3 regions of the Bradyrhizobium sp. R2.2-H genome follow, and region 3 is predicted to be linked to each of the others. Evidence: riboswitches for the same ligand, from Rfam matches in the RefSeq annotation. Region 3 holds a riboswitch; each other region holds the start of a gene.
The links. Region 3 has a riboswitch for cobalamin ahead of EDE08_RS39125 (PepSY domain-containing protein). Riboswitches for the same ligand answer to the same signal wherever they lie in the genome.

Region 1 (10,084 bases), on a different contig from region 3:
AGCGGCAGCGTGCCCCAGATCGCGGCGAGGAAGAATGCCTGCCGCAGCATCTGCCGTGCGGCGCGGGGCGAAGCCTCTTGCGGCGGGTTCTGGTGCGACCGTTGCCAGGCGCGCACCGCGAGCGAGGCGGTGACGGCGAGCGTCAGGCCCCAGATCGCGAGGAAGTCGTTCCAGCCCCTGCCCCAGAACAGGATCAGCACGATGGCGACGTTCAGCATCGTCACCGCCATCGTCACCGGCATCAGCCGCGTCACGGCGTCGATCTGCTTGGCGCGGATGCGGCGGATTTCGCGCTCGCTGAGATCGGCCGTCAGCCCGTCCTCGATCTCGAAGCCGCCGAGCCAATACAGGAATGCGCCGATCAGGCCATCACGCGGCTCAGTTCGCTTCATCGACTCGTCCGGCCAACCCATCCGCGGAACCTTTCGATCATCAATGGCCCGCCGCATGCTTAGACCGGGTTAATTTTGTGGGAGATTTTGCGGCGTCCTTGACGGGCGCGTTTGCAGTTTGTTCTAACCATGGCCCCGCCCGGAGCCCCTCCCTATGTCCATCAGAGTAGCCACCTGGAACGTGAACTCGGTCCGGCAGCGGATCGATCTCCTGCTGACCTGGCTGAAGGAGTGCCAGCCCGACATCGTCTGCCTCCAGGAGATCAAATGCGTCGACGAGGCCTTTCCGCGGCTGGAGATCGAGGCGCTGGGCTACAACGTCGTCACCCATGGGCAGAAGACGTTCAACGGCGTCGCCCTGCTCTCGAAGCTGCGATTCGACGAGACCAAGTCGGGGCTTGCCGGCGACGACGAGGATGCGCACGCCCGCTTCCTCGAGGGCGTGGTCACGCTCAAGCGCGGGGTGCTGCGCATCGCCTGTCTTTATCTGCCCAATGGCAACCCGGTCGGGAGCGACAAATATCCCTACAAGCTCAAATGGATGTCCCGGCTTCTTGAATATTCGAAGGAGCGCCTCAAGGCTGAGGAACCGCTGATCCTTGCGGGCGACTTCAATGTCATCCCGCATGCCCGCGACGTGCACAATCCAGCCGCCTGGACCGAGGACGCCCTGTTCAAGACGGAGACGCGCGAGAGCTTCCAGTCCCTGCTCGGCCTCGGCCTGACCGACGCCCTGCGCGCCGTCACCGATGAGCCCGGGCTCTACACTTTCTGGGACTACCAGGCCGGGGCCTGGCAGAAGAACCAGGGCCTGCGGATCGACCACCTGCTGCTGTCGCCACAGGCCAGCGACCGGCTCGCCAATGTCGGCATCGACAGCTATGTGCGCAGCTGGGAGAAGCCGTCGGACCACGTTCCGGTGTGGGCGGATCTGGATCTCGACGCGGCGTGAGCGCCGATCAGGTGGCGGGCACGGCGCCAAGGCGCCTTTGCCCAGCCTGCGGGACCTCACCTAGTCCCGGCGGCCCTGCACCCACTGCTCCAGCATTTGCAGGCACATGGCGCGGTCGTCGTCGGAAGCCTTGGCGAAGGCGCGGTTGTAACTTTCCTTGATCCAGGTCTCCTCGGCGCCGGCGCTGTCGCGCGCCAGGGTCAGCCACATCAGGCCGCGCGCGGCCTGTCGCGGCAGGCGGTCGCCGTTGAACAGCATCTGGCCGAGCAGCGCCTGCGCCTGGTGCTGGCCCTTCTGCGCGGCGAGGCCGAGCCAGCGCGCACCATAGCGGAAATCCTCGCGCGAGGCGTCCGGGGTCTTCAGGTACAGCCGCGCGAGATCGTATTGCGCGTCGGCGTTGCCGAAATAGGAGGCCGCATAGGAGAACATCTCCCGCGCCCGCTCCGGGTCCGACTTGATCTTCGAGTTCGGGATGCCGCTGAGATAATAGCGGCCGAGCGCGACGAAGGCGTTGGCCACGATCTGCGCCTGCGGCGCCGACGGGCTGTCCTCGGCATGCGCGTTGGCGATCCGGCTGAAATACTCGAAGGCACGCAAATCGTCCTGGGCGACGCCGTCGCCGTTGGCGTACATGCGGCCGAGCTTCCACTGCGCGATGGGGTGGCCACCCTCGGCGGCATATTGCAGCGCGCTGAGCGAGGCTTCCTGGGTTGCGACTGCCGGCGGAACCTTGGTGCGCACTGCACCGGCGGCGCCCGGCAAGGTGGTCACGACCGGGATGGCCGCGTCCTTGGGGTTGACCGGCGCGCCGTCGAAGGCGAGCGCCGGCGCGGCCAACGCAGCCGCCCCCAACACAAACGCAACTATGGCACGCCTAGATGTCCGCATAGCACTGTTTCTCGTGCGCGCCGCCTGGATGGGTTACCGCCCCACCGACCGCCGGTCCGACCTGCTGAGCATATTTCCAGAGCACACCCGACGTATGGTTAGTCGCGCGCGCGCTCCATTTGGTTTTGCGCTGGGCGAGCTCGGCGTCGCTCAATTTTACGTTAAGGCTACCGGCGACCGCGTCGATCTCGATGATGTCGCCGTCCTCGAGCAGCCCGATCGGGCCGCCGACCGCCGCCTCCGGCCCGACATGGCCGATGCAGAAGCCGCGGGTGGCGCCGGAGAAGCGGCCGTCGGTGATGAGCGCAATCTTGCCGCCCATGCCCTGGCCGGTCAGCGCCGCTGTGGTCTGGAGCATTTCCCGCATGCCGGGACCGCCCTTCGGCCCCTCGTAGCGGATCACGATGACTTCGCCTTCACGGTAGGTACGCTTCTGGACCGCCTCGAAAGCGTCCTCCTCACGGTCGAAGCACCTGGCCGGACCGGTAAACCTGAGGTTGGACATTCCCGCGACTTTCACGATCGCACCTTCTGGCGCCAAATTGCCCTTCAGACCGACCACACCGCCTGTCACGGTGATGGGCTTGTCTGCCGGGTGCACCACGTCCTGGTGCGGATTCCATTTCACGCTCTTGAGGTTTTCGGCGATCGTGCGGCCCGTGACGGTAAGGCAATCACCGTGCAGGAAGCCATTGTCGAGCAGCGTCTTCATCAGAAGCGGTATGCCACCTACTTCAAACATGTCTTTGGCGACATAACGGCCGCCCGGCTTCAAATCCGCGACATAAGGTGTCTTTTTGAAGATTTCGGCGACGTCGAACAGGTCGAACTTGATGCCGACCTCATGCGCGATCGCCGGCAGGTGCAGCGCAGCATTGGTCGAGCCGCCGGAGGCCGCAACCACGGCAGCCGCATTCTCCAGCGCCTTGCGGGTGACGATGTCGCGCGGCCGGATGTTCTGGGCGATCAGGTCCATCACCTTCTCGCCCGCGGTCATGCAGAATGCGTCGCGAATTTCGTAGGGTGCCGGGGCACCGGCAGAGTACGGCAAAGCGAGGCCGATCGCCTCCGAGACGGTCGCCATGGTGTTGGCGGTGAACTGCGCGCCGCAAGCGCCCGCCGACGGACAGGCCACACGCTCGATCTCGTCGAGGTCCTCGTCCGACATGGCGCCGACCGAGTGCTTGCCGACCGCCTCGAACATGTCCTGCACGGTGACCTGCTGCCCGCGGAAATTGCCGGGCAGGATCGAGCCGCCATAGATGAAGATCGAGGGCACGTTGAGGCGGACCATCGCCATCATCATGCCCGGCAGCGACTTGTCGCAGCCGGCAAGGCCGACCAGCGCGTCATAGGCGTGACCGCGCACCGTCAACTCGACCGAATCGGCGATGCATTCCCGCGACGGCAGCGAGGAGCGCATGCCGTCATGGCCCATGGCGATGCCATCGGTGACGGTGATGGTGCAGAATTCGCGCGGCGTGCCGCCGGCCGACGCCACGCCCTTCTTCACCGCCTGGGCCTGGCGCATCAGTGCGATGTTGCAGGGAGCAGCCTCGTTCCAGCAGGAGGCGACGCCGACGAAAGGCTGGTGGATCTGATCGGTGGTCAGCCCCATGGCGTAGAAGTAGGACCGATGGGGCGCACGCGCAGGGCCTTCCGTCACGTGACGGCTCGGCAGCCTCTGCTTGTCAATCTTTGCGACCATCGCAACCAGTTTCCCCGGCCAACCCTTTCAGACCCGAAAAATCAGAGCCAAGATTTGAATCGACCTTGGGACTTTCTCGTCGCCTTCGAAGACCGCCACTGCCTTAAAACATTAGAGTGATTTTATTCATGTTCGGGTGTGGCCAAAAAGCGGCGACGATGCGAACCACGGGTGGTCAGGGTTAAATGCGGGGTGAGTGTTGCGAGGACACAACAATCGTGGCGTGGAGGACACGACTAAAGCTACTTTGATACCTCCGCCAAGGAGCCATCTGTCAACTTCAGATTTTGGGACGGACGCAGGCCGCCCATTTCTGCCGCGAGAACAACGCACCCCGGCGGCTGAGTCGGCTTAGGCATTGCTGCCTCAACGCGCACCTGAAATTGCAGACGCGCCTTCGCATTCTCGCGGCTGAATTCGCCCGAGCTTTGCTTGGTCACTCCACCCTCTCAAGCCAAGAGGGCGCAGGGAAGACCGGGTGCTGACCTCGCACCCGCGGTCCGCTGCGCGAAGATGTAGCGCAAAGAGACCGCACAGCAGCATACAGGTGGTGCCAATCACTCGGCCTTCCCTGCGCGATGGTCGGACGGCTTATGCCGCGCTCTCCCGGGAGCCGAGTTCGTTCTGGCCTCCCTCACCCTCGCGAAATTCACCGACCTCCGCGCCGGTTGACGCGACTGCCCGCATCCGCAAGAACTTGACCGTAGCAACGACGGCCAGGACCACACGGTTTTGCCGTACGCACGGCCCGCCATTTCGCCGCAGTTTTCCCGGGCCCCGTCGACGAAGCCGGAAACTTACAGACGAGACGAAGCCTGACAGCGCCGTTCGTCCGCGCGCGGCCACGAGCTCACCGGGGACTACCCTCCCTGCCCGCACCTTTCGCGCCCGACGCTGCCGCGTCCACCGCAAGCCCGACTCGCGACAATGACGACCTCACGATCGCCCCTCAAGGATGAGCCGGGATGGGCGACACATACGCTATTTCCGAATTTCGGTAAAGCGGAATATTTTCACGCTGACGGATTGACAGAGGGCGACACAGGCGACGCCACCCGGATGGCGCGGAAGCGTAGTCCGGGAGGGGCGCGCTATGGAACGATTTGTCCCGGATTCGCCGCGCTCCATCCAGGCGACGCGAGCACTGCTCAGGCCGACATCACTCCCTTGCGCCCAAACGGATCGAGCAGGCGCACGACCTCGCAGACGGCGACGAGGCCGGCGAGCCAGGCGACATTGGTCAGCCCAATGCGCGTGACGATGGCTGCGGTGAAGGCGGCCTCTCCGCCCAGGAACGGCGTGGCGGCGAGCAGCGCGAGCTCGTAGGCCGCATAGGCGGCAACGAGCGCGAGCGCCAGCATCAGCGTCGTGCGGCCCTGCGGCAGCATGCGGAGCACGGCCGACGCCACTGCGGTCGCCAGCAGCGCAGCCGCGCCAATGACGAAACCCCAGGCGATGGTGCTGCCATCGATGGGATAGTGCAGCGCGCCGAAACCGATGCTCTGGTTCACGAGCCAAGCGCCGGTGACGACGAGCAGCGCCGGACGCAGCGGCAGCATTGCAGCCGCGACCACGGCGAAGGCCGCGAACGGCGTCGCACAGGCGAACGCAAAACTTGCGAGCGCGCACGATACCGTCAGCAGCGCGAAGCCGAACATCGGAGCGAGACGCGGCGCCACCGGATGGAGGCGGAAACCGTCGCCGCCGGACGGCAGGATATTGAGAGCCATAAGTAATCTCCTTCTCTTCGAGTTTTAGTCCATTTGGGGGCCTGTGACAGCCCCATTGAAATCAAAACGTGGCGCCGGCCTTGAGCAGATAGGTCCGACCGGGTAGCGGATAGGCGCTGAAGCGACCGTCCGTGAAGGTGCTTGCGACGGCGTAGTCGTAGTAGAGCGCGTTCAGCACATTGTTGACGCTGAGCGACCAGAAGTAGCGCTCATATTGGCCGCTGAGCTTGAGGTCGATCGTGCCATTGGCGGGAATCGGCTTCTGGGTTCCGGCCTGGTCGTTGTCCATGCGGCGCTCGCTCCAGAAGCGCGCGGTGGCGTCCAGCACCAGAAAGTTCTGCCAGATGTTCCAGGTGAGGCCCGCGCTCGCGGTGTAGCGCGACACCAGCGGCACGTCGTTGCCCGCCCAGACGCCTTCGCGGAAGACGGCCCGTGTGTAGGCCATGCCGAAACGCACCAGCAGGGCGTCGTTGATGCGATAGGAAACACTGGTCTCCGAGCCGTAGCGGCGGGTCGGATCCAGATTGGTGTTGTAGAACAGGATCGGATTGAAATGGATCTCGTTGGCGAGGTCCATCAAATAGAGGCTGCTCTGCATCTGCAGTCCGCCTCCTCTGATGCGCAGCCCACCCTCGACGTCCTGCGAGGTCTGGGTCTTGAGCTGGAACGTCTGTGGGAGCGGATTGAAGAACGGGTCGAACGAAGGGCCCGACGACACCCGCTCGTCGACGTCAGGCGTACGGAAGGCGCGCGCAACCCGGCCGAACAGCGCGACGGTGTCATTGAGGCGATGCTCCGCACCGAGATGCAGCGCATATTGCGTCTCGTCGCTCCCGAGTGGAAGCGCGCCGATGTCGGCGTTGAACGGAGCCGCCGGATCGAAATTGTCACGTGCCGAGAGATTGGTGTTCTGCACCCGGGCGCCGTAGGAGATATCGGTCGCCGGCGCAACGCCTAGCGTGTGCTGGACATAGCCTGCAACCGTCCGCTGCCTGAGATCGTAATTGTGCCAGGGAGCGAGACCCTGGCCGGCGCCGCGGTTCTGCTGAAAGGTCGCATCGTAGTAGTCGACGCCGGTCAGCACTTGCGAGAGCATTCCGAAGAGCAGGCTCTTCACGCTGAGCCGCGGCGTGATCGACCATGTCGTCAGGTCGGCATCGACATAGGTCGACGTGAAGAAAGCCGGAACCGGTGCCGGGCTCGAGAAGAATGCGCTCTGCTGCTTCTTGTCGCGCACGCCGCCGTCGACGATGAGATCGACGCCGTTGACAAGGGTTTTCGTGAAGCCCGCGGTCGCGCCGAGACCCTGCTGATTGGCGTAGTTGAAGGGCGTGCTGGTCCCTCGCCGGCTGGTCGCGAGCTCGTCGACGCCGATGGAGGGATCGACGGTGCGGCCGCCCGGCAGTCGCAGCTCCTGATTGTCACCGGTGACGGTCAGGAAGGCGGTCAGGCCCGGCGTCGTGTAGTTCAGATTGCCGACGCCGTTCTCCTGGGAATAGCGATTGTTGTCGCGGTAGCCGTCCGTCCTGACGGCATTGCCGTAGAACGAGGTCGACCACGGACCGGAATTGATCGCGGCCGAGACGTTGCCGAGCCTGGTATTGAACGAGCCGAAACCGGCCTCGATGCGCGCTGTCACGGGCGGGCCACCGACGCCGTTCTTGGTGACGACGTTGATGACGCCGCCGACCGCATTGTCACCATACAGCACCGCACCGGAATTGCCGCGCGTGATCTCGATGCGCTCGATGGCATTGAGCGGGATGGTGGAGAGGTCCACCTGCGCCATATCGATGTCGTTCAGCCGCCGTCCGTTGACCAGCACCAGCGTATTGGCCGTGGCGAAGGCACCGAAGCCGCGCAGGTCGACACTGGTCTTGGCACCGATCTGGCCGCCATAGAACGTCGTGATCTGGGCGCCCGGCACTTGCGTCGCGATGATCTCGGCCAGCGTCTGCGACGGCGCATGAGCGATGTCCGTGGCCGTAATGACGGTCGTGGCCGCGCCGACGATCCCGCCATTGCCGGCGGCGGCCTCGTTGCCCGAGCCGGACGAGCCGATCCCACTCGGCGCCCCGTCCGGCGCCGCTCGGCGCCGCCCCGCCTCGCCATCGCCAATCGCCCTGGCACGCGTACGGTTCTGATCGTCGGATCTGGTCACTTCGACCGGCGGCAGTTGCTCGGCGACGGACTGCTGGGCGTGGACGATGGAGTGATCGAGCGAATACAGCGAAACGGCCGCAACGATGCCGGCGCAGCGGCGCCCGGCGGCAGTGACAATACGGGACACAATTGTAACCTCGGCATGACGTCAGTGGCACGTCACAGCGAACGAGGCTTTACGGCGGAGGATCGATGGCTCCGGCAAAGCTAATGTCTGTACTCCCCGACCGACATCTTCGCGTGTGACCACGGCTGACGGCAGGTCTCCTGGCTCGCGGGTCGTTACCTCTGCGTCGCCTTCCCAGGACCGAGATTCCCAGTGGCATAGGACGAGAGATTCACCGCTTACAGTTGCGGGGGCAGCCATGGCATTGAGACGATCCCGCCTTGGGACATCTCGCACCACGTTCCCTTTTGATCTCCATGAGGAGAACCGTCAGCGGCCAATCTACGGGGCGTCCAGGCCGGGAGTCAATCGACCGCCGGCATCTTGGCCGCAGGCGCGATCGGCCGGCTCCGCAACGAATCGAGCAATGCCCTGCGCCGCCTACGTTCGCCCCCGCGGGCGCTGGGCCTGGGCCCAGGCGACGGCGACATCCCGCGGCGGAGCGTCGAGGCGCTTGATCGGCGTCAGTTCGCCGGAGGCCGAGACGATCGCGGTCTCTTCGCGCCGGCAGCGCGTGCAGACGAAACGGACCTCATGCGGGGATGCCGACCAGCTTGAACGTTTCACGTTGGCGGCCATCGGCCAGGCATCGCAATGCGAGCACGATACCAGGAACCGGCCGGGATCGAGCATACCCATTCCATTGGACTCCGCGTCCTGCCCGCTGCTTCCAATGACTATCCTATGTGAATCGTTCCGGTGCCTCGGCACCGTCGACGCCACGTCCGCTGGAGGCCTGCGCGCTGTTCGCCGTTCCCACGAGACCTCCGGCGAGGTCGATTTCAAAGCTTGCGAATTTCATCCGATGTCCCCCTGCTCCGATCGACCCTATCAGGTCGAGACGGCGAGGACGATAGGGAGCCGGGGATCGCGCGGTTGCGACGCCTCGCAAGGCAGAAGGCAATCCGCTCAGCGAGCCCCCTTGAGGGTGCAGGATGTCGTGCAGGTGACCGTGGTGCCGCGATCGCACGATCTGCAGGCGTTGACGCACTGGTTCAGGTCGCGTGGATTGTAGCTGTGGTTTCGTATCGGACAGCTCGACGTCGTCGAGCCGGTGATGTCCCGCTCCTGGTCGCAGGCAGCCGTCATGAGCGCGAATATGATCACGGCAACGAGGCGCATGGGACCTGCCCTGTCAGGCACAGCACGATGACACTCGCGAGGTGCGCTGCATTGCAGCGAACCCCGGCCTTCCCACCACGAGCCATCGCAGATTGGCGATGCCCGCGTGCTGCGAGAATGCGCGCTAAATGTTAAGAACGGATTTCAGCCGGCCTCAGGCCGCAGCCGTGGTCGCGATCGCCTGCCGAATATCCACCGCCAGCTGGCGATACTGTTCCCCGAGCCTCAGATAGAACTCGCGCTTGGTGCCGTCGGTTGCGAGCTTGGCGATCAGCTCGCATTCGGCGGTGAGCGTCTCGAACCGTTCCAACCTGTCCTGAAGTTCTGTCATCGGCGTGTCCCCGTCAAACGCCACAAGGACAGCTAACCTAAATCCGGGAAATAGGTCACGGCGAACATCGTTATGGGGTAGCATCAATTATTCCGCGGCCGCCTATTTCTGCTCGAGCCGCCAGGCGCCGTCCCAGGCGGCATCCGGCGGATTCGCCGCGAACTGCGCGATGCGGCCGAGCATCGCGCGCGAGGGACCGTCGCCGGGGACCGCCTCGAGCGCCGCGTTGAAGGCAGCACGTGCGTCGTCGAAGCGCCGGGCACGATACGCGGCGAGACCTTCGACATAGTGCGTGCGCAGGCTGACTTGCGCATCGGTGAGTGCGCCTGGTCGCGCCATCACCTCGAAGATCGCCTGCGGCGCGCTTTGGCCCGCGACCGCAAGACGGTCGATCTCGCGCAATTCGAGGCGAGATCCAATCGCGTCCGCAGTCGCTTGCGAGACCAGGATGCGGGTGCCGTAGACCTTGTTGACGGCCTCAAGCCGCGAGGCGAGATTCACGGCGTCGCCCATCACGGTAAAGCTCATCATCAACTCGGAGCCGATGCTGCCGGTCAGGACCTCGCCGGTGGCGATGCCGATCCGCAGATCGCACGCCGCGGGCATGGCGCGGATACCGAGCAGATCGGGCA
Region 2 (10,084 bases), on a different contig from region 3:
TCGTCGATCCCCTGGCCGTGATCGGCCCGGACGCCGAGATCGGCAGCGGCACGGTGATCGGCGTCGGAGCGGTGATCGGCCCCGGCGTCAAGATCGGCCGGGACTGCAATGTCGGTGCCCGCACGGCGATCCAGTGCGCCCTGATCGGCAACAACGTGCTGATCCATCCCGGCTGCTCGATTGGCCAGGACGGCTACGGCTTCATCTTCTTCGGCCCCGAGGGCCATCTGAAGGTGCCGCAGACCGGACGGGTGCTGATCCAGAACGATGTCGAGGTCGGCGCCAACACGACGATCGACCGCGGGTCCTTGCGGGACACCGTGATCGGCGAGGGGACCAAAATCGACAATCAGGTCCAGATCGGCCACAATGTGACGATCGGCCGGCACTGCCTGCTGGCGGCCCAGATCGGCCTCGCCGGCAGCCTCACCATCGGCGACAACGTGGCGCTCGGAGCGAAGGTTGGCATCAACAATCACCTCAAGATCGGCGACGGGGCTCAGGTCACCGCCATGAGCGCGGTGAAGGACGACATTCCGCCGGGCGGTCGCTGGGGCGGGCATTTCGCCAAGCCGACCAAGCAGTGGTTCAAGGAGATCATCGCGGTGGAGCGCCTGGTACGCGACAGCAAGGCCGATCCGAAGGACGAGGGACGGGAATGACGGCGGAATCACCTGTTAAGTTCGAGCTGGTGGATATCAACGCGATCCTCCAGACCCTGCCGCACCGTTTTCCGATGCTGCTCATCGACCGCGTGATCAACATCCGCGCCGATTACAGCGGCATCGGCATCAAGAATGTCACTTTCAACGAGCCGGCGTTCCAGGGGCATTTCCCCGAGCGGCCGGTCTATCCCGGCGTCATGATGATCGAGGCGATGGCGCAGACCGCGGGTGTGATCGGCATCAAGTCGGTCGAAGGCACCGAGAAGCCGCGGGCGGTGTATTTCCTCACCATCGACAAGTGCAAGTTCCGCAAGCCGGTGCTGCCCGGCGACACCATCGAATATCACATGCGCTCGCTCGGGCGCCGCAAGGCCATGTGGTGGTTTCACGGCGACGCCAAGGTCAACGGGCAGGTCGTCGCGGAGGCCGACGTCGGCGCCATGCTGACGGACTGAGCGGCCAAGTGCTCCCGCAGGCACTTCAGGCGGGACAATCGTAGCGGCTGCCGGCCGTCCCGCGCCTGATATTCTGGTTGAAGAACTGGCCCATGGACGGCGCGCCCAGGAGGCGTTCGACCGTGTCGGCCGTCACGCCGCAATAGCGGTCATAGGCGCCGTGGCTCGCGACGACGAGATCCTGCCGCGCGCGATCGTAACAGACCCGCTGAAGCACCGTGCTCCTGGTGATGTCGCGGCACTCGAACGTGCCGAGATCGATGAGCCGGCGTTCACCGGTCTCGACCGTCTCGGACACGATCGATGTACCGGCGAGCTGCACAAGCAGAAGGACCAGAGCCCTGACCACGATAGTTGAAGCTCCGCATGAACGTGTTGATGATCCGGCCCGACCCCTTCATCCGGCACTTGAAATACGCCGAGATGATACGTCACTGGACAGATCGGGCAAAGTCGCGCTAACCACCGGAAAACCAAGCGACTTCAACATATAACCAGACCTTCTTGACGAGTAAGATTGGCTTGATGAGCAAGATTGATCCCACCGCACGGATCGCGGACGGCGCCGTGATCGGCGAGGGCACCGAGATCGGACCCTATTGCATCATCGGCCCGAACGTCGTGATCGGCGCGAATTGCCGGTTGATCGGACAAGTCACCGTCATCGGCCACACCTCGCTCGGCGATGGCTGCGTGATCTCGCCGTTCGCGGTGCTTGGCGGCGCCCCGCAGGATCTCAGTTATAAGGGTGAGCCGACCCGGCTCGAGATCGGTTCTGGCTGCACCATCCGGGAAGGTGCGACGATGAATGTCGGCACCATCAAGGGCGGCGGACTGACGCGCGTCGGCAGCGGCGGCTACTTCATGAACAACAGCCATGTCGGCCATGACTGCGTGGTCGGCGACAACGTGATCTTCGCGACGTCAGCAACACTCGGCGGGCATTGCGAGATCGGCGATGCCGTTTACATCGGCGGCCTGTCTGCGGTGCACCAGTTCACCCGCATCGGCTCCTATGTCATGGTCGGTGGTGTCTGCGGTGTGCGCGACGACGTCATCCCCTATGGGCTGGTCAACGGCCAATATGCGGTGCTGGAGAGCCTCAACCTGATCGGCATGAAGCGTCGCAAGTTCACCAAGCAGCGGCTCGCGACCGTGCGCGCGTTCTACCAGAAGCTCTTCCACGGGGCTGGCACGTTCGCCGAGCGTCTGGAGGCGGCGCGTCCGCTCGCTGGCGAAGACCCCGCGATCGCCGAAATCCTCGACTTCATCGGCAAGGGCAAGCGCCCGCTCTGTCTTCCCGCCATCGCGAAGTGAGTTCGGGATGGCCGCGGACATGACATCGGCGGCTCCGGAGATTTCGTCGCCGGTCGGCATCGTCGCCGGCGGCGGGGCCATGCCGTTCGCGGTCGCCGAGTCGCTCGCCGCGCACGGCATCACGCCGGTGCTGTTTCCGCTACGCGGGGCCTGCGATCCCCAGCGGGTGGAGAAGTACCGCCATCGCTGGATCTCGGTCGGCCAGCTCGGCCGCGCGATGCGGCTGTTCCGCGAGGAGGGGTGCCGCGACCTGATCTTCATCGGGACGCTGGTGCGGCCCTCGCTGTCGGAGATCCGTTTCGACGTCAAGACGCTGCGCCTGCTCGGCAACGTCATCCGCGCCTTTCGCGGCGGCGACGATCATCTGTTGTCCGGTGTCGGCCGCATCCTCGAGCAGGACGGCTTTCGCATGGTCGGCATCAAGGACGTCGCACCGGATCTCCTGATGCCCGAGGGCTGCATCAGCCGCGCATGGCCGAGCGACAACAGCAAGGCCGACATCGAGCGCGGGCGCGCGGTGCTGACCGCGCTCGGTCCGTTCGACATCGGCCAGGCCGCGGTGGTGATCGACGGCCATGTCGTGGCGGTCGAGGACATCGAGGGCACCGACGCGCTGCTCGCCCGCGTCGCGCGGCTGCGTGAGGAGGGCCGCATCCGCGCCGCCACGGGCCGCGGCGTGCTGGTGAAGGCGCCGAAGAGCGGCCAGGATCTGCGCTTCGACCTGCCGACGATCGGCTCGCGCACGATCGAGGGCGTCGCGGCCGCCGGCCTTGCGGGCATCGCCGTCATCGCCGGCAACACCATCGCTGCGGAGCCGCAAGCGATGATCGCGCTTGCCGACGCAAAATATCTCTTCATCATCGGCTTGCCCGCGTGATGCAGGGGCGCGATCCCATGCGCAAGATCTTCCTGATCGCCACGGAGGAATCCGGCGACCGGCTCGGCAGCGCCTTGATGAAGGTGCTGCGCCAGCGGCTCGGTGACGGCGTGCAGTTCGTCGGCGTCGGCGGCCGCACCATGGCGCGCGAGGGGCTCGAATCCTTGTTTCCGATCGAGGAGCTGTCGATCGTCGGCTTTGCCGCGGTGGTGCAGCAATTGCCGAAGATCCTGCGGCTGATCCGAAAGACCGCTGACGCCGTGGCCGAGGCCGCGCCGGACGTCCTCGTCATCATCGACAGCCCCGACTTCACCCATCGCGTCGCCCGGCGCGTGCGTTCGCGCAGTCCGGGAATCCCGATCGTCGATTACGTCTCGCCGCAGCTTTGGGCGTGGCGGCCGGGCCGCGCACGAACCATGCTCGGCTATGTCGACCATGTGCTCGGCCTGCTGCCGTTCGAGCCGGAGGAATACCGCAAGCTCGGTGGGCCGCCCTGCAGCTATGTCGGTCATCCCCTGATCGAGCAATTGTCCTCGCTGCGGCCGAACGCAGAGGAGCAGAAGCGCCGCGCGGGCACGCCGCCGGTGCTGCTGGTGCTGCCCGGCAGCCGCCGCAGCGAGATCCGGCATCACCTCGACGTGTTCGGTGCGACGTTCGACCGGTTGCAGGCGCAGGGGCGCACGTTCGAGCTGATGCTGCCGACCATGCCGCATCTTGAAGCCACCATCCGCGAGGGCGTCGCGAATTGGCCGGTCAAGCCGGAGATCGTGATCGGGGAGAACGAGAAGCGTGCCGCCTTCCGTATCGCCCATGCGGCGCTGGCGAAATCCGGCACGGTGACGCTCGAGCTCGCGCTGTCGGGCATTCCGATGGTGACGGCCTATCGCGTCGGCGCGATCGAGGCGTTCATCCTGCGCCGCGCGATCCGTGTCTCCTCGGTAATCCTCGCCAATCTCGTCATCGGCAAGGATGTCATTCCCGAATATTTGCAAGAGGACTGCACGCCGGAGAAACTGGCACCTGCGCTTCGGGACTTGCTGACGGAGTCTCCGCTGCGCCGGCAGCAGGTCGAGGCCTTCGCCCGGCTCGATCAGATCATGTCCACCGGCAACACATCGCCGAGCGTGCTCGCCGCCGACATCGTGCTGGCGACTATGTGCAAGGGGCGGCGAACGAGTTAGGCGGACGCCGTCAACTGTCTGCTTGCGACGGCCCAGCGGAAGCTCAATTGGCTCACAATCAACGGCTGATGAACCGAAGCCGACATTTCCGATAGTCTGATTTGCTTCAATGGCGCAGATAGCGCCAGCCGACGACGATACCGCTCACAGAGACGACGGTGCCAAGGATGGACAGCAGCCACACCACAATGTCCCAGGCCGGGCGATGCATCAGAAGCAATCGGAAATCGAAACTGTGCAGCGCGTTGAACAGCCAGCGATAGGTGCGACGGCTGTTGTCGGCGCGGCCGATGACGTCGCCGGTGACAGGGCTGATGTGAAACCATGTTTTTGCGTCATCATCAAACACGGCGCGCAGCACCGGCAACTCGCGGTCGTGATGATGCGCGTACCAGTAAGAGTCGTGTTCTTCGAGCACCCTGCGCTCCGCCAGGCGGGCTTGCGGCAGCAGCTTCGCTGCGGCGGTCCAAAGGCGATCCTGCGGGATTGCGGTCGTCTGGCCCGACGTCACATCCAGCGGCCTCTGCGTGCCATCACGCGATGCGACGATCATCATCGGGCTGCCATCGAGCCAGACGAAGCGCGCTTCGACCGCGGGGGATTGCGGCGTCGGCAGCTTCGTCGCAATCGTCGGCGCATCATGGGCGGCATAGCGTTGCAGCACCTCGCGGCTAGTGTTGCGGCTTGCGAAATATTCGCCGGGGTTGAGCGAAAGCCAGCCGGAGAACATCCAGGTCAGCACGAAGATGCCCGCGATCAGGCCCGTGACGTGGTGCCACGCCATCCAGCCACGATAGGGCGTGATCCTGCCGCTCGCATAGCGCCGCTTCAGCCGCACGCGCAGGATGCCGATCCAGATGCCGGTGACGCCGACGATGAGGCAGATGCCGGAGATCCAGAGCACGACGAGCCGCCACAGCGGGCCATCCTTGCGCAGCACGGTCGGGTAGATCCAGTGCGGGATCGAGCCGAGCCAGTTCCAGGTGCGTTCGGTGCGGTTGGTGTCGAGCGCGATCTCCCCGGAGCGCGAGGAGACATAGAGCCTGGTGCCGGCATCGTCGCCGAGCGCAATCAAGTAGAGCGGGCGCAGTGGATCGTAACGCGCCGTTACGCTCCATTGGTCGCGATCGACGATCTCCTCGAGACGCGGTGATCTGCTCGCGGGATGATGTTGCGCGACGGCGAGCGCCTGCTGTTCGGAAACACCCGTGATGACGCGGCCGTCGGCTGCAGAGATCGCCTGCCGCTTGCCCTCCCAGCCGGTGATACGATACACCGGCTCGTCCGCCAGCATGGACAGCCGGAGATCGCGCGGATAGTGGGTGGCGCCCGCCGCTTTCATCGCGTCGTCCGGCGACAGCGCCACTTTCGCCCACTGCATGTCAGGGAGCGCTGCCAGCCTCTCCTTCTCGGAAAGGCTCGGAAAGGCGACGTACATCATCACCACGCCCGATATGAACCACATAGCGAAGAACAGGCAGGTGACGATGCCGACCCAGCGATGGCCGATATACAGCCACCGCCGGAGGACGCGTCTCAGGGAGCGTGCCACGCTCAGAACTTCACGTTGACCGCGAGCTGCGCCGTGCGCGGCATGCCGAGCAGCCATTGGTTGGTGCCGCCCGACGTGGTGTAGACCTCATCGAACAGATTGTAGACGCGGAACGACACGGTGGTGTTGAGATCGGGCTTCCACTGCACACCGGCATTGACGACATTATAAGCTGGGCGCGTCACCGTGTTGGCATTGTCCGCATAGGTCTTGCCGACGATCTGCACGCCGGCATAGGCCGACCAATTCGGCGCAAAAGCCCAGGTCGCCCAGATGTTGGAGACGGTCTGCGGGACGTTGACCGGTACGTTGCCGGCATAGTTCACGGCTACGCCGCCAACCGACTGCACGAAGTCGTCATACCTCGCGCGCAGGAACGCGGTGTTGGCATCGATCCGCCAGCCGTAATCGAGCAGAAATCCGACCGTTGCTTCGACGCCGCGCGATGATTGCTGGCCGACCTGGACGGTCAGCGAAGGAATGTTGGGATCGCGGGCCAGCAGGTTGTTCTTCACGATCTCGTAGCCGGCCAAGGTCCATTCGCCGCGGCCGCCCCAAAACGATTGCTTCACGCCGATCTCGATCTGCTTGCCGGTGGAGAGATCGAAATTCCTGTTGGCGGACGAGAGTGAGATGATCCCTCCGACCGGATCGACCGCGGTGGAATATTGGCTATAGAAGGCGAGATCCTTGACGGGCGTATAGACCGCACCCGCGCGCCAGGTCGTCGAGGAGAACGATTTTTCAAAGCTGTTCGCGGGCACCCGATAGTCGGTGCGCGTGACCGTCGGCTCATCCTGACGGATGCCGGCAATCAGGGAGAGTTGCTCTGTGACCGACAGCCTGTTCTCGGCAAATAGAGCGTACTGGTTGGTCACGCTGCCGTAACCGGGAGTCGTAGCGTTCGTGCTGTTGAACACGCCTGAAACGACGTTGTACGGGTTGACGGATGACGAGCCGCCGTAGGGCGAATTGTTGATGTGGGTGAAATTGATGCTGTTGACGTCAAAGCCTGCCAGGAACTCGTTGGCCATCCCGAAAACATGCCCGCGGAACTTCGCATCCATGCGATTGCCGACCTGCTGCTGATCGTGAAAGATCTCGATGTAATCGCTGCGGTTGATCAGGCCGGTGGCGGGGTCATAGGCGTAGCTCTCGACGTCCTTCCAGTGACGCTTGGAATTCAGGTAGTAGAGCGTGTTGTGGATGGAGATTCCATCGGCGACCTGCCAGTCGGTCTTCACCTGGTTCCAGCTGTCCTGGTAGCGGATGTGGCTGTCGCTGACATTGTAGTTCTTGAAGCGTAGCGACTCGTCGAGCCTGCCGTTGATCAGCGGCGTGCCGAAGTAGCGCGACGGGTTGCGATCACCGTAATCCGTGGACAGCGTCCAGGTGACGTCTTCGTTCTGCCTGACCTGGACCACGGCATGAAGCGCGACGTTCGAGGTGTTGTCGCGATCGACCCATCCGTCCGACATGTTGCCGGTGGCGGTGATGCGATAGGCGACGTCCTTGCTGATCGGACCGCCGCTGTCGACCGCAATCCGCCGCTCCATGTTGGTGTCCAGCGAGATCTCGGCCTGGTTGCGCGGGATCCACAACGGCAGTTTCGACACGATGTTGATGGCGCCGCCGACCGCACCCGCGCCATACATCACCGATGCAGGGCCGCGCAGCACCTCGATACGCTCGGTCGACCAGGTGTCGAACGGAAAGGTCACCGTGCCGGCGCCGATATAGAGCTGAGTCCCGTCGTAGAGCGTCATCACGGAGCCGAGGCCCGTAAAGCCGCGGGTATTGAACGAGACGCCGCCGTTGCCCGGCGCCGGGCTCGCGGTGAAGCCGGTGGCGTTTTGCGTCACCGCGTCCAGGATGCTCTGCTGGCCGCGTTCGGCGATGGTTTCAGCCGAGATCACCTCCACGCTGGCCGGCGTCTGCAGGCGCGTCAGCCCAAGCCGGCTGCCGGCCGTGCTCGCTCCGGTGAGGTTGAGCGTCGGTGCGGCGAACGCGGGTCCGGCCGGGCTCGCGGTCGGAGCCCGCGCGTCGACGGACGCGCCGCGTTGCTGGCGTGAGCGCACAGCGCGCATTGCGTCCCTGCTTCGATTGTTGCTGGCATTCGGTTGCCTCTCTGGCGGCTGCACCACCACGGGGTCGAGCGATTGGGCCGGCCCTGCGGACTGTGCCCAGCCCTCGGTCGACAGCACGAGACAGGAGAATGCAACTGAACGGAGCAACGCGCGGCGATGGCGCGGGGAGACAATGGTACGGGAGGTCATCGATTGGCTCGCGATAACGTGGCACGTCACCGCGAACGCAGTCTGGTCGCTGCCCCGAAAGACGGCTACCCACACCCACCAGGACACCCCGCCCAATGTGCTCGCGTGTGACCACGACTGACGGCAGGTCTCCTGGCTCGCGGGTCGTTGCCTGTCGCCGCCTTCCCAAGCCCGCGGGCCCAGTGGCATTTGGCGAAGGCTCACCGCTTACAGTTGCGGGGGCAGCCACGGCGTTGGGGCATCCCCGCACCGTATTCCCTATTGATCTCCCGAGGGAGAACCGTCGCAATCACACTAGTTTCTTTTGCGAAGGACTGTCAACTAGCCATCTGCTGAGGCAGACAGCGGCGCGGACCCGAGGAAGAAGCCCTCCGCGAGGCCGGCGTCAATTCCAAAGCAGGCCTCGATGTCCACGAGTTTGCAAGGCACGAACAACGGCGCTGCGCCCGCCGCTGCAGACACGTCGTCGATCGGCGCTCGGTCTGCTCTCTGGTCGATGTTGAGGAGAGGGCGACGCGCGCTCTGTTCGAAGGCCCGTACGAAGGCGCCGCAGCAAGTGCGCGACAACAACCGGTCTCGTCGCGTGGGCAATGCGAAGCGTGCCAACGGGTGAAGGGTACGCTCCCACATTCGCTCTGCGAGCACCGTCACGAACAAAAACGGCGCCATCCTGGGATGGCGCCGTTTCGTGAGCCGTACCGGCTCAGGTCTTACTTGCGATCGCCGATCGGCACGTAATCGCGCTTGGTCACGCCGGTGTAGAGCTGGCGCGGACGGCCGATCTTCTGCTGCGGATCCTCGATCATCTCGCTCCACTGGCTGATCCAGCCGACGGTGCGGGCGACGGCGAACAGCACGGTGAACATCGAGACCGGGAAGCCCATCGCCTTCAGCGTGATGCCCGAATAGAAGTCGACGTTCGGGTAGAGCTTGCGGTCGATGAAGTACTGGTCGCTGAGCGCGATCTTCTCGAGCTCCATCGCCACCTTCAGCATGGGATCGTCGCCATGGCCGGTCTCCTTGAGCACGGCGTGACACATCTTCTGCATGATCTTGGCGCGCGGATCGTAGTTCTTGTAGACGCGGTGACCGAAGCCCATCAGGCGGACTTCGGAGTTCTTGTCCTTCACCTTGGCGATGAACTCGGGGATCTTGTCGACCGTGCCGATGTCGTAGAGCATGTTGAGCGCGGCTTCGTTGGCACCGCCATGCGCCGGGCCCCAGAGGCAGGCGATGCCCGCCGCGATGCAGGCGAACGGGTTGGCGCCGGAAGAGCCGGCGATGCGCACGGTCGACGTCGAGGCATTCTGCTCGTGGTCGGCGTGCAGGATGAAGATCTTCTCGAGCGCGTCGGCGAGCACGGGGCTCACCTTGTAATCCTCGCAGGGCACCGCGAAGCACATGTTCAGGAAGTTCTCGGCAAAGCCCAGCGAGTTCTTCGGATAGATGAAGGGCTGGCCGACGGTGTACTTGTAGGCCATCGCCGCCAGGGTCGGGATCTTCGCGATCATGCGCATGGAGGCGATCATGCGCTGCTTCGGATCGTTGATGTCGGTCGAGTCGTGATAGAATGCGGCGAGCGCGCCGACGGCCGCAACCATGATCGCCATCGGATGGGCATCGCGGCGGAAGCCCTGGAAGAAGCGGGCCATCTGCTCGTGCACCATCGTGTGATGAGTCACGCGGTGGTCGAAATCCCTTTTCTGCGAGGCGGTCGGCAGGTTCCCGTAGAGCAGGAGATAGCAGGTCTCCAGGAAGTCG
Region 3 (10,084 bases):
AAACCGTCCGCGCGCAGGGCGTCGGCTCGTTCGCCGCGCGCACGCTCGCCACCACGGGCCTCGTCTTCACCTTCTTCCAGGTCCTGCCGCACTTCCCGGTCGGCGTCTCCGAAGTGCACTTCATCCTCGGCTCGACCTTGTTCCTGCTCTTTGGTGCTGCGCCCGCCGCCTTCGGCCTCGCGTTTGGCCTGCTGCTCCAGGGGCTGTTGTTCGAGCCCGCCGACCTGCCGCAATACGGCATGAACGTCACCACGCTGCTGGTGCCGCTGTTCGCGATCCAGGCCATCGCCACGCGCATCATTTCGCGCAACACCGCCTATGTCGACCTGAAGTACGGTCAGGCGCTGGCGCTGTCGACGACTTATCAAGCGGGTGTTGTCGCCTGGGTGGCGTTCTGGGCGCTCTACGGCTCCGGCTTTGCCATGAGCAACCTCGCCAACATCGCGACCTTCGCGGCCTCCTACGCGCTGGTCATCGTGATCGAGCCGCTGGCAGACCTCGCAGTGCTGGCGCTGGCGAAGTCGCTGCGCGGGGTCACCGCGCCCGGCCTCGTCACTCCGCGCCTGCACAGCGGCGCCTGAGAGACAAGCGAAAGGGCGGCCGTTGCGGCCGCCCATCGCGCTCGCGATGCTCACGCTCTCCCTGATAGGCATCGGTTGCGGCGATCCCGGGCAGCTCACGCGCGCCGCGATCGCTGCCATCAACGCGGCCGATCTCGTCCTGATCCCGCGCAAGGGGGCTGCAAAGTCCGATCTCGCCGATCTCAGGCGAACGATCTGCGCGGACGTGCTCACCAGTGACAAGACAGCCATCGCCGAATTCGACCTTCCCGTGCGCGACGCCGGTGAAGCCGATTACCGCAAGGGCGTCGACGATTGGCACGATGCGGTTGCCGCGACCTGGTCGCAGACGATCGTGAGGCATCTCGATGGTGAGGGCAAGGTTGCGCTGCTGATCTGGGGCGATCCGTCGCTCTACGACTCCTCGCTACGCATTGCACGCCGGCTGAACCCGTTGCCGGCGATCGAAGTCGTGCCCGGCATCACCTCGATCCAGGCGCTTTGCGCGGCGCATGCGCTGCCGCTCAACGACATCGGCGAACCGTTCCTGGTCACGACTGGGCGGCGCTTGCGTGACGGCGGCTGGCCGCAAGGCGTCGATACCGTTGTGGTGATGCTCGACGGCGGCACGGCGTTCCAGTCGCTCGATCCGGATCGTTTGCATATCTGGTGGGGCGCCTATCTCAGCATGCCCGATCAGATCATCATGTCCGGCGCGCTAGCCGAAGTGGGGCCGCGCATCGTGACCGCGCGGCAGGAAGCGCGCGAGCGGCACGGCTGGATCATGGACAGCTATCTTCTCAAGCGCAGGGCGTAAGCGAGGCAGCATGCTCCCCGAATGGGTTTACCGGAACTGCCCCGAGGTCTCCGCGGTCCATCGCGAGGCGGCCATTGCGCGGCAGGCGCAGCTGACCAAGCCGACCGGCGCGCTCGGCCGGCTCGAGCAGCTCGCGATCGAGCTTGCGGGCTTGCAGGCGACCGAAGAGCCGCGCGCCTTGCGGGTGCCGATCATCGTCTTCGCCGGCGATCACGGCATCGTCGCGCAGGGCGTGTCGGCCTATCCGCAAGCCGTGACGATCGCGATGATGGCGAATTTTGCCTCCGGCGGCGCGGCGATCTCGGTGCTGGCGCGCGAGCTGGGTTCGAGCCTGGAGGTGGTCGACGCCGGCACGCTGGCCAAGGAGCCGATGGCGGGAATCGTCACCGACAAGCCGCGCAGCGGCACGCGCGATTTCAGCGTCGAGGCTGCGCTCACGCCCGCGGACCTCGCCTTTGCATTCGAGGCCGGCCGGCGTGCGGTGGTGCGCGCCGAGGCCGGTCGGCCAGATCTCCTGATCTTCGGCGAGATGGGCATCGGCAACACCACGACCTCGGCGGCGATCGCGGCGAGCCTGCTTGGTGTGAGCGCCGGGGAGATCGCGGGCAGCGGCACCGGCGTCGATGCGGCCGGCCGCGCGCACAAGGCACGGGTGATCGATGCGGCGATCGCACGCCACGGTGTCGCCGGAGCGTCGGTCGAGCAGATCCTGTGCGCCGTCGGCGGCCTCGAGATCGCGGCGATCTCGGGCGCGATCATTGCGGCGGCGCAAGCCCGCATTCCGGTGTTGATCGACGGCTTCATCGTGTCCGTCGCGGCGCTGGCGGCGGCGCGTCTCAATCCGTCCTGCCAGCCGTTCCAGCTCGCCTCGCATCAATCGGCGGAGCAGGGGCATCGGCTGGTGCTGCGCGCGCTGAACGTTCAGCCGCCGATCAGCCTCGATCTCAGGCTCGGCGAGGGATCCGGGGCGGCCATCGCGCTGCCGCTGGTCCGCGCGGCCTGCGCGCTTCACAACGGCATGGCGACGTTCGCGCAGGCCAACGTGCCGGATCGCCCGGCCTGATGCGGCTCAAGCCACGCGCTGGTTGACGGAGACGACGCGCCAGCCCGCCGCGAGCCGGTCGATCCGGGTCAGCGACAGCGGATCGATCACGAAGCGCAAGGCGGCCTGCGGCGTCAGGTCCAATGCGATGCAGAGCGCGGCGCGGATGGTGCCGGAATGCACGACGAGCGTTGCCGATCCGGCCCCGATCCGCGACAGACCCAGCCGAACGCGGGCGACCTGATCCGCAAAACTTTCGCCGTTCGGCGGCCGTCCGTGCGCCGGATCGTGCCAGAACTGCGCGTAAGTCTCGCCACCGGTCGCGGCGAGCTCGTCATGCCGACGGCCGGTCCAGTCGCCGAAATCCTGCTCGCGGAATTCGCTGACCAATTCCGGTTCGCACCCCAGTGCGCGCGCGGTCTCGACGGTGCGCCGCGACGGGCTGGCATAGCTGGTGGCATCCGGCGGCAAGAGCTGCCGCAGAGCCGCCAAAGCTGCGTGGTCGCCGAGATCCGCCCGCGCATCCGCCGCATGGATCGTCCCCGCCACGCCCTCGACGGTCGCATGCCGTACCAGCCAGAGGAAGGTCTCGCCTTCCATGCTCATCTCCAGGGAAGTTGGTCGCTGTGGCTACACCGCCGCAACTGGCGCATTGACTCTGTCATGATGGCAATCCTAGACGATCGCGACGGTTTCCCCGAGAGGGAATGAAAAGGGAATGCGGTGCGGGGAAACTTGTCCCCAATGCCGCGGCTGCCCCCGCAACCACGACATCCTGCGCAAGAACGTCTGCGCGGCGGCCGGCGGCATGCAGCTCAACATTGCAAGACGACAGGAGTCGAAGGGCGTCGAGCTTGCCATCACCGGGCTCACGCCCGTCAGCGTGGACTCGACGCAACAGGCGCCACGATCACCGGGCATTCTGACTGCGATCAATGGAGCGTGCCGAATGGATTCGATCGCCACCGGCCGTTGTTCCGCGCTGCCCTCGGCGATGCCGCCAGGACGGAGGTCTATGTCTCGTCATCGACCGGCGAGGTGGTGCTCGACACGACGTGCAGCGAGCGCACTCGGGCTGGCATTCTCGATCGCGGGCATCGTCATCGGCTGGCGGCGTTTGCGTCAATCCAATCCTGTCTTGCCCGGCGCCCAATAGGCCTTGGTCCTCATCCGCGATGTTGCGACGCCGGCCGCTTTCAGGGCCCGGCTGATACGCTGGATCGACGAAGCCTTGCCGGTCAGGACGAAATGCGCGCTTGCGGAAAAGCGCAGCAGTTCGGCCTCGACGGCTGCGAGATGGGCATCCTCGGCGCTGCGCGCGATCAGTGTCGCGCTGGCGAGACCGATCGCCGCCAGAACGGGACCTGCTTCTGCGGCATCGGAAACTTCGAACACGTGGATTGTGCCGCCCGCCTGTCGGCTCTCCTGGAGTGCCGAAGCAAGGCCGAATGAGGTTTCATCGCCGAACACAACTAGGGGCGGTTCTCCCGCGGAAGGTTCGAGTGAGCGGCGCGGGCCGAAGAGCCAGCATATGTCGCCTTCCTGCAAGCTGCTTGCCCATCGGCTGCCAGGACCGCTGCCGTGCGCGAAAGCCAGCAATGTCGTGCGTCCGTTCTCCGCGTCCCACGACATCGGCGTGTAGGTTCGCGCGCTCAGGCCGGATCCCATCGCGACCTGGATCTTCTGACCCACGGTCCATGCAAGGCCCCTGAGTGCGTCGCCCTCGATCGCGATCGACCGAAAGCGGGGTGAGAGCACCTCGATCCCGGCGATGCGCGCAGGGCGCATGAGCCATTGCAGCAACATGCGCGTGACCCGTCCCTGCGGCGGCTTCGATGGCTCGGACATCCGGGGTTGGTCGGGCTCGTTCAAAGTGGCTCCAATCATTTCTCAGCCGCCGCCGGGACTACCTGGTCCTGATGGTCAGTTCGTTGCCGCGCCCCGGATTGAACGGCAGCGGCAGCGAGAGATAGCCATTCTGGGGATCGCGCACGTAGTCGAGATAGCCCGCGCCTTCCGCAAACGCGTTCTCGCCAATGATCACTGCGCCGCACTTCAGGTGGGGCTCGAGCAGCTTCAGGATGGGAAGATAGAGCGTAAACGCGCCGTCGAGCATCACCATGTCGATCTCGCCGCCGATGCCGGCCTTGAGGGTTTCGCGCGCATCGCCGACGCGAAATTCGACCAGGTCGTCGAGCCCTGCGGCAGCGAGGTTGGCGCGTGCACGCGCGATCTTGGCGGGCTCGAGATCGGTCCCGATCAGGCGGCCGCCGCTCATGTCGCGCAAGGCGGCGGCCATGTAGATGGCGGAAATCCCCATCGAAGAGCCGAACTCCACGATGCGGGTCGCCTTGCAGGCGCGGGCGCAGAGGTAGAGAAACCGTCCGAACTCGGGCGACACATTCAGAAAATTGTCCGCGAGCCCGCGATAGACCCCCGCGAGATCCCTGGTCTCGGATTCGATGAAGTGCCTGATGGCACCCTGCTGATCGGTTGCTTCGCCCATGGCTTGCATCAGCGGCGCATCGGCCGCCTCCGCTTCCCGATGAAGACGAAGAAGAACGTCGGCGACAAGGCCTTGGCTGAGGGAATCCATGTTTCTCGGCTCCGGATAATGCGCCCGCGGACGGGCCTTGGAGCCTGAATACGGAATCGGTCTGCCGGCCGCATTCCGCGAACGTGACAATCGATTGCGATTTCCGGTCAGTGCGCGAGGACGCGGCGCTCGGCGAGGTATCGCGCGGGCGGCTTGCCCAGGGCTTTGCGGAACATGGTGACGAAGGCGCTCGCGCCCTCATAGCCGAGATCGAGCGCCACAGCCTGCACCGACGCTCCCTGGTCGAGGCGCTGAAGCGCGATGAGGATGTGGAGTTGCTGGCGCCAGCGGCCGAAGCTCATGCCGGTCTCGCGTTGCAGGGTGCGGGTCAGGGTTCTGGGAGCAACAGCCATGCGGCGGCCCCAGTCCTCGATCGTCGCGCGGTCGGAAGGGGCGGCCATCATCGCGCTCGCGATCCTGCGCAACCTGGAATCGGCCGGCATGGGAAAACGCAGCTCTTCGACAGGCGCCAGCGAGAGCTGATCCAGCAGCACTGCCGCGATCCGCCCGTCTGGCCCGTCGACGTCGTAGAGGGCCGGCATGTGCGAGGCATGGACCAGCAGACGTTCCAGCAAAGGGGATATCGTCAGCGTGCAGCATTGCCGCGGCAGCGCCGGTGCCGCATTCGGCTCCACGAACAGGCAATAGACCTCGACATCTCCAGCGACGCTCACGCCATGCGCAACATGGCCGGGAATCCAGACCGCGCAGCGCGGCGGCACGATCCACATGTTTCGCCCGGCTTCCAGCCTGACGATGCCGCGCCGGGCCAGGACGAGTTCGTCCTTGGTATGGGCGTGCATGGCCACCTCCGTTCCCTTTGTGACCATCTCGCCGCCGAAGGCTGCGATGGCGCGCGGCACGTCCTCCGGGTTGAAATCCATGGATTCGTCGGGACGAAGGTCGCCGTCGTCGAGCCGGAAGAAGGGCATGGTGGGCGGATGACCGATTTGGATGCGATTGACTGGCTCCCGGCAATATCTGGCCCGCGGGCGAGACTTGCAATGCGCGCCGCCCCAATCTCGATCGGTTCTAACCGTGGATTTGCCTCCACGAGATAGTGCCCGGGAAGGTCAGCGATGCGCTGCGGGCGGCATCACGGATCTCTTTTCGCCGGCTGTCTTTCGGTGTAGCTCTGCGCCGGCTCGAGATGGCGGCGCCAACCCGTCGAAGACTGAAAATCATGCAGGAGGCAGCACGGATGTACCCGAAAGTTCAGATGTTCATCGCCGGCGAGTGGACCGATGGTTCGTCCGGCAAGTCGGAGGACATCCTCAATCCCGCCACCGGCCAGCCGATCGGCAAGACCCCGCATGCCTCGCGCGCCGACCTCGATCGCGCGCTGGAAGCGGCCAAGGCGGGCTTCGAGATCTGGCGCAAGACCCCGCCGTTCGACCGCTACAAGCTGATGCGCAAGGCCGCCGACATCATCCGCTCGCGCGCCGCCGAGATCGCGCCCGTGATGACGATGGAACAGGGCAAGCCGGTGGTGGAAGCGCAGGGCGAGACCATGCTGGCCGGCGACCTCATCGACTGGTTCGCGGAAGAGGCGCGCCGCGCCTATGGCCGCATCGTGCCGCCGCGGATGGGCAACGTCACCCAGCTCGTGACCAAGGAGCCGGTCGGCCCGGTCGCCGCCTTCACGCCCTGGAATTTCCCGATCAACCAGGCGGTGCGCAAGATCTCGGCGGCGCTCGCCGCCGGCTGCTCGATCATCGTCAAGGGCCCGGAAGAGACGCCTGCGAGCTGCATGGAGCTGGTGCGGGCCTATGTGGATGCGGGCATTCCGGCCGGCGTCGTGCAGCTGGTGTTCGGCGTGCCGGCGGAGGTGTCGGAATATCTCATTCCGCATCCGATCATCCGCAAGATCAGCTTCACCGGCTCGACCGCCGTCGGCAAGCATCTGGCTGCGCTCGCGGGCTTGCACATGAAGCGCGTCACCATGGAGCTGGGCGGCCATGCGCCGGCGATCGTGTTCGCGGACGCGGACCTCGACAACGCCGCAAAAATCCTGTCGGCCAACAAGTTCCGCAACGCCGGCCAGGTCTGCGTCTCGCCGACGCGCTTCCTGGTGCATGAGAGCGTCTACGAGCCCTTCGTCGACAAGTTCGTGGCGGCGGCCAAGAGCCTCAAGGTCGGCAACGGCCTCGACAAGGACACGCGCATGGGACCGCTGGCGAATCCGCGCCGCGTCGATGCCATGGAGGGCCTCGTCTCCGACGCGGTCCAGCGCGGCGCCAAGGTCAAGGCCGGCGGCAAGCGCATCGGCAATGAAGGCTTCTTCTTCGAGCCGACGGTGCTCACGGACGTGCCGCGCGATGCCCGCATCATGAACGAGGAGCCGTTCGGCCCGGTGGCGCCGATCACCTCGTTCCGCAGCTATGACGAGGTGGTGGCTGAGGCCAACCGCCTGCCTTACGGCCTGGCGGCCTATGCCTACACCACCTCGACCAAGACGATGCAGGCCATCGGTGCCGACATCGAGAGCGGCATGGTGTCGATCAACCATCACGGCCTCGCATTGCCCGAAGTGCCGTTCGGCGGCATCAAGGATTCCGGCTACGGCTCCGAAGGCGGCCTCGAGGCGATCGAGGGCTATCTCAACACGAAGTTCGTGACCCAGGCGAGCGCGTAAGGAAAAGTCGCGCTGTCATTCCGGGGCGCGCCCCCGGAATGACAGCGGGCAGAACCTGCGTTGCCCGGCAGGCGAGACATGAACAACAGCCGTCATCCGAGCAAGCGTGTATCCCTTGCCGGGATCCATATCGATCGGACCTCCGCGGTGCCGCTGCACTTGCAGATCGCGAAGCATATCCGTGACGGCATTCTGTGCGGCGCCTTTCCCTCAGGAACGCAATTTCTCGGTTCGCGCGAGATCGCGCGCGAACTGGGATGCTCGCGGACCGTGGTGCTGACGGCATGGGATCTGCTCTACGCCGAGGGCTATCTGGAATCGACGCCGCGCGGCAGCGTCATTGTGGCTGCCGTTACGGCCCCGCATGCCGAGCCCGCGTCGCCTGCTGGCAAGCCTGCCCACATGTCGGAGCGTTGGCGCGCGCTGCTCGGTCTCGACTACGAGACCAACTGGCCGTCCGTGTTCGCTCCGGGCGCACCCGACATCTCGACCTTTCCGTTCAAGGATTGGTCGCGCCTGCTGCGCCAGGCCTGGCAGAATCCGAGAGAGCAGGAGTGCCTCGATCTTCCGCCCGAAGGCCATCCGCGATTGCGGAGCGAGATCGCGAACTTCCTCAGCTCCGTACGCGGTCTCGTTTGTTCGCCGGACGAGGTCGTCGTCACCTCCGGCACGTCGGGAGCACTGGATTTCTGCAGCCGGATGATCCTCGATCCCGGCGACGAGGTCTGGGTCGAGGAGCCCGGCTTCGTCGAGGCGCGATGGGCGCTCACGGCGGCCGGCGCAAACATCGTTCCGATCCCGGTCGACGACAAGGGGCTGGTCGTCTCGGAAGGAATTCGGCGCGCACCGCGCGCGCGGCTGATCGTGGTCACGCCATCGCATCAATACCCGCTCGGGATCAGCATGGGCCTGGAGCGGCGGCTCGAGCTTCTCGACTGGGCGAACAGGAACGACGTCTGGGTGATCGAGGATGACTACAATTCGGAGTTCAGGCATCAGGACAGCATGATCGCCTCACTGCGCTCGCTCGATCGCGAGGGCCGGGTGATCTATTTCGGCACTTTCTCGAAGATCATGATGCCGAACCTGCGGCTCGGATACCTCGTCGCGAACAGGCATTTCATCGAAGGGTTCGCCAAGGGCCGCGCGCGAATCGACGTGCACACATCCGGCATCGGACAACTCGCCTTGGCGGAATTCATGCGGGAAGGGCATCTGCTGCGGCACCTGCGCGCGATGCGGCGGGTCTATGCTGCGCGCCGAAAGGCGCTGATCGAGGCGATCGGAGCGCTGATGCCGGATGATCTGACCGTGTCCTCCGCCGTCACCGGCCTGCACCTGGTGGCACTGTTCACCGACGCAATGCAGGCGCGGATGAGCGATCGGGAGGCGGCCGCGGTCCTGAAGCAGGCCGGCATCCACGTGCAGCCATTGTCGCAGAATTTCCTGGAGCGGCCGACGCGACAAGGCCTGGTGTTCGGCTACGGGCGGTTGCGCGTCGAGGATGCCGCTCCACTGCTTGCAAGAATTGCAGTCTGCATCGGCGGCGCCTCTCGCGACGCACCATCCGACCCGCCAAGTCGCTCTCTTACTGATCGTACAATAAGGGGAGGCTGAGCCGACTGCGGTGCATAGCTCATAGGCATCCGGAACGCCCACGCTGCCGATTGATCGCCTGCAAATTAGACAGCTGAACTTGGTCGCTCGGACTGCAGTGCAATAGACATCGCGAATTGCCCAGAGAAATCTATGGTGCGTTGCGCGTTTCCGGCGCGGAACAGCGCGCGTTCGCGTGCTGTCTCTGCAGGCACTGCTGCACCAAAACGTGCATCCCGTGCTGTGGCGCGCTGCGCCATGGGCCTGCTGGCCCAGTGAATTGCGACAACTCTGGCCCTGTCGGAAGGCCACCGCTCTGTCGCACGCTCGCTGACGGTGGCATGACAGGGGATGCAAGATGAGCGCTCTCGGTTCGGCATTCGAGTTTGCGATGGACGGGAAGGGCCCGGCGTCCGGTTCGGACGCCACGCGTAGCTGACGCAACATGAGCTCTTTTGAAAGTCACTGGGAAGTCGGCACCGATATCGGTGGCACCTTCACCGATATCATCGCCATCAGGCGCGATTCCGCTGAAGCTCGGATCGCGAAAGTGCCCTCGCGACCGCAGGCGCCGGTTCAAGCGATGCTGGAGGCGATCGAGGCGGTGGGCCTAAGCAAGAGCGAGGTCAAGCGCTTCGTCCATGGCACCACGCGCGTCACCAACGCGATCGTCGAGAACCGGCTGCCGAAGGTCGCGTTGGTCGCGACCGAAGGCTTTGCCGACGTGCTCGATATCGCGCGCTATCGCCGCCGCGATCTCTATCGGCTCGACATTCCGCCGAAATCGCCGCCGCTGGTGCCGCCCGAACGCTGCTTCGGGCTTGCCGAGCGCCTCGAT

Region 1: linked by a shared signal. The riboswitch ahead of EDE08_RS07305 (TonB-dependent receptor) and the one ahead of EDE08_RS39125 (PepSY domain-containing protein) in region 3 are both predicted to bind cobalamin.
Region 2: linked by a shared signal. The riboswitch ahead of EDE08_RS06960 (TonB-dependent receptor) and the one ahead of EDE08_RS39125 (PepSY domain-containing protein) in region 3 are both predicted to bind cobalamin.

Annotation. Positions count from the first base shown of each region.
Region 1 covers NZ_SMBR01000002.1:677,852-687,935, reverse strand. Annotated here, with positions in the region: gene EDE08_RS07340 (ATP-binding protein) at 1-413, opposite strand, end outside; gene xth (exodeoxyribonuclease III) at 547-1,344, shown strand; gene EDE08_RS07330 (tetratricopeptide repeat protein) at 1,405-2,232, opposite strand; gene ilvD (dihydroxy-acid dehydratase) at 2,219-3,940, opposite strand; gene EDE08_RS07320 (hypothetical protein) at 4,183-4,380, opposite strand; gene EDE08_RS07310 (hypothetical protein) at 5,089-5,670, opposite strand; gene EDE08_RS07305 (TonB-dependent receptor) at 5,732-7,960, opposite strand; cobalamin riboswitch at 8,074-8,286, opposite strand; gene EDE08_RS07300 (hypothetical protein) at 8,381-8,638, opposite strand; gene EDE08_RS07295 (hypothetical protein) at 8,909-9,121, opposite strand; gene EDE08_RS38245 (hypothetical protein) at 9,276-9,452, opposite strand; gene EDE08_RS07290 (adenylate/guanylate cyclase domain-containing protein) at 9,555-10,084, opposite strand, start outside.
Region 2 covers NZ_SMBR01000002.1:598,926-609,009, forward strand. Annotated here, with positions in the region: gene lpxD (UDP-3-O-(3-hydroxymyristoyl)glucosamine N-acyltransferase) at 1-662, shown strand, start outside; gene fabZ (3-hydroxyacyl-ACP dehydratase FabZ) at 659-1,120, shown strand; gene EDE08_RS06935 (KTSC domain-containing protein) at 1,146-1,469, opposite strand; gene lpxA (acyl-ACP--UDP-N-acetylglucosamine O-acyltransferase) at 1,646-2,437, shown strand; gene EDE08_RS06945 (LpxI family protein) at 2,457-3,314, shown strand; gene lpxB (lipid-A-disaccharide synthase) at 3,311-4,495, shown strand; gene EDE08_RS06955 (PepSY domain-containing protein) at 4,602-6,047, opposite strand; gene EDE08_RS06960 (TonB-dependent receptor) at 6,050-8,323, opposite strand; cobalamin riboswitch at 8,429-8,623, opposite strand; gene gltA (citrate synthase) at 9,034-10,084, opposite strand, start outside.
Region 3 covers NZ_SMBR01000006.1:221,802-231,885, forward strand. Annotated here, with positions in the region: gene EDE08_RS17785 (energy-coupling factor ABC transporter permease) at 1-581, shown strand, start outside; gene cobF (precorrin-6A synthase (deacetylating)) at 628-1,377, shown strand; gene cobT (nicotinate-nucleotide--dimethylbenzimidazole phosphoribosyltransferase) at 1,388-2,440, shown strand; gene EDE08_RS17800 (histidine phosphatase family protein) at 2,447-3,019, opposite strand; cobalamin riboswitch at 3,092-3,242, shown strand; partial or broken gene EDE08_RS39125 (PepSY domain-containing protein) at 3,284-3,487, shown strand; gene EDE08_RS17810 (siderophore-interacting protein) at 3,542-4,267, opposite strand; gene EDE08_RS17815 (O-methyltransferase) at 4,326-5,015, opposite strand; gene EDE08_RS17820 (AraC family transcriptional regulator) at 5,123-5,947, opposite strand; gene EDE08_RS17825 (NAD-dependent succinate-semialdehyde dehydrogenase) at 6,217-7,650, shown strand; gene pdxR (MocR-like pyridoxine biosynthesis transcription factor PdxR) at 7,729-9,267, shown strand; gene EDE08_RS17835 (hydantoinase/oxoprolinase family protein) at 9,692-10,084, shown strand, end outside.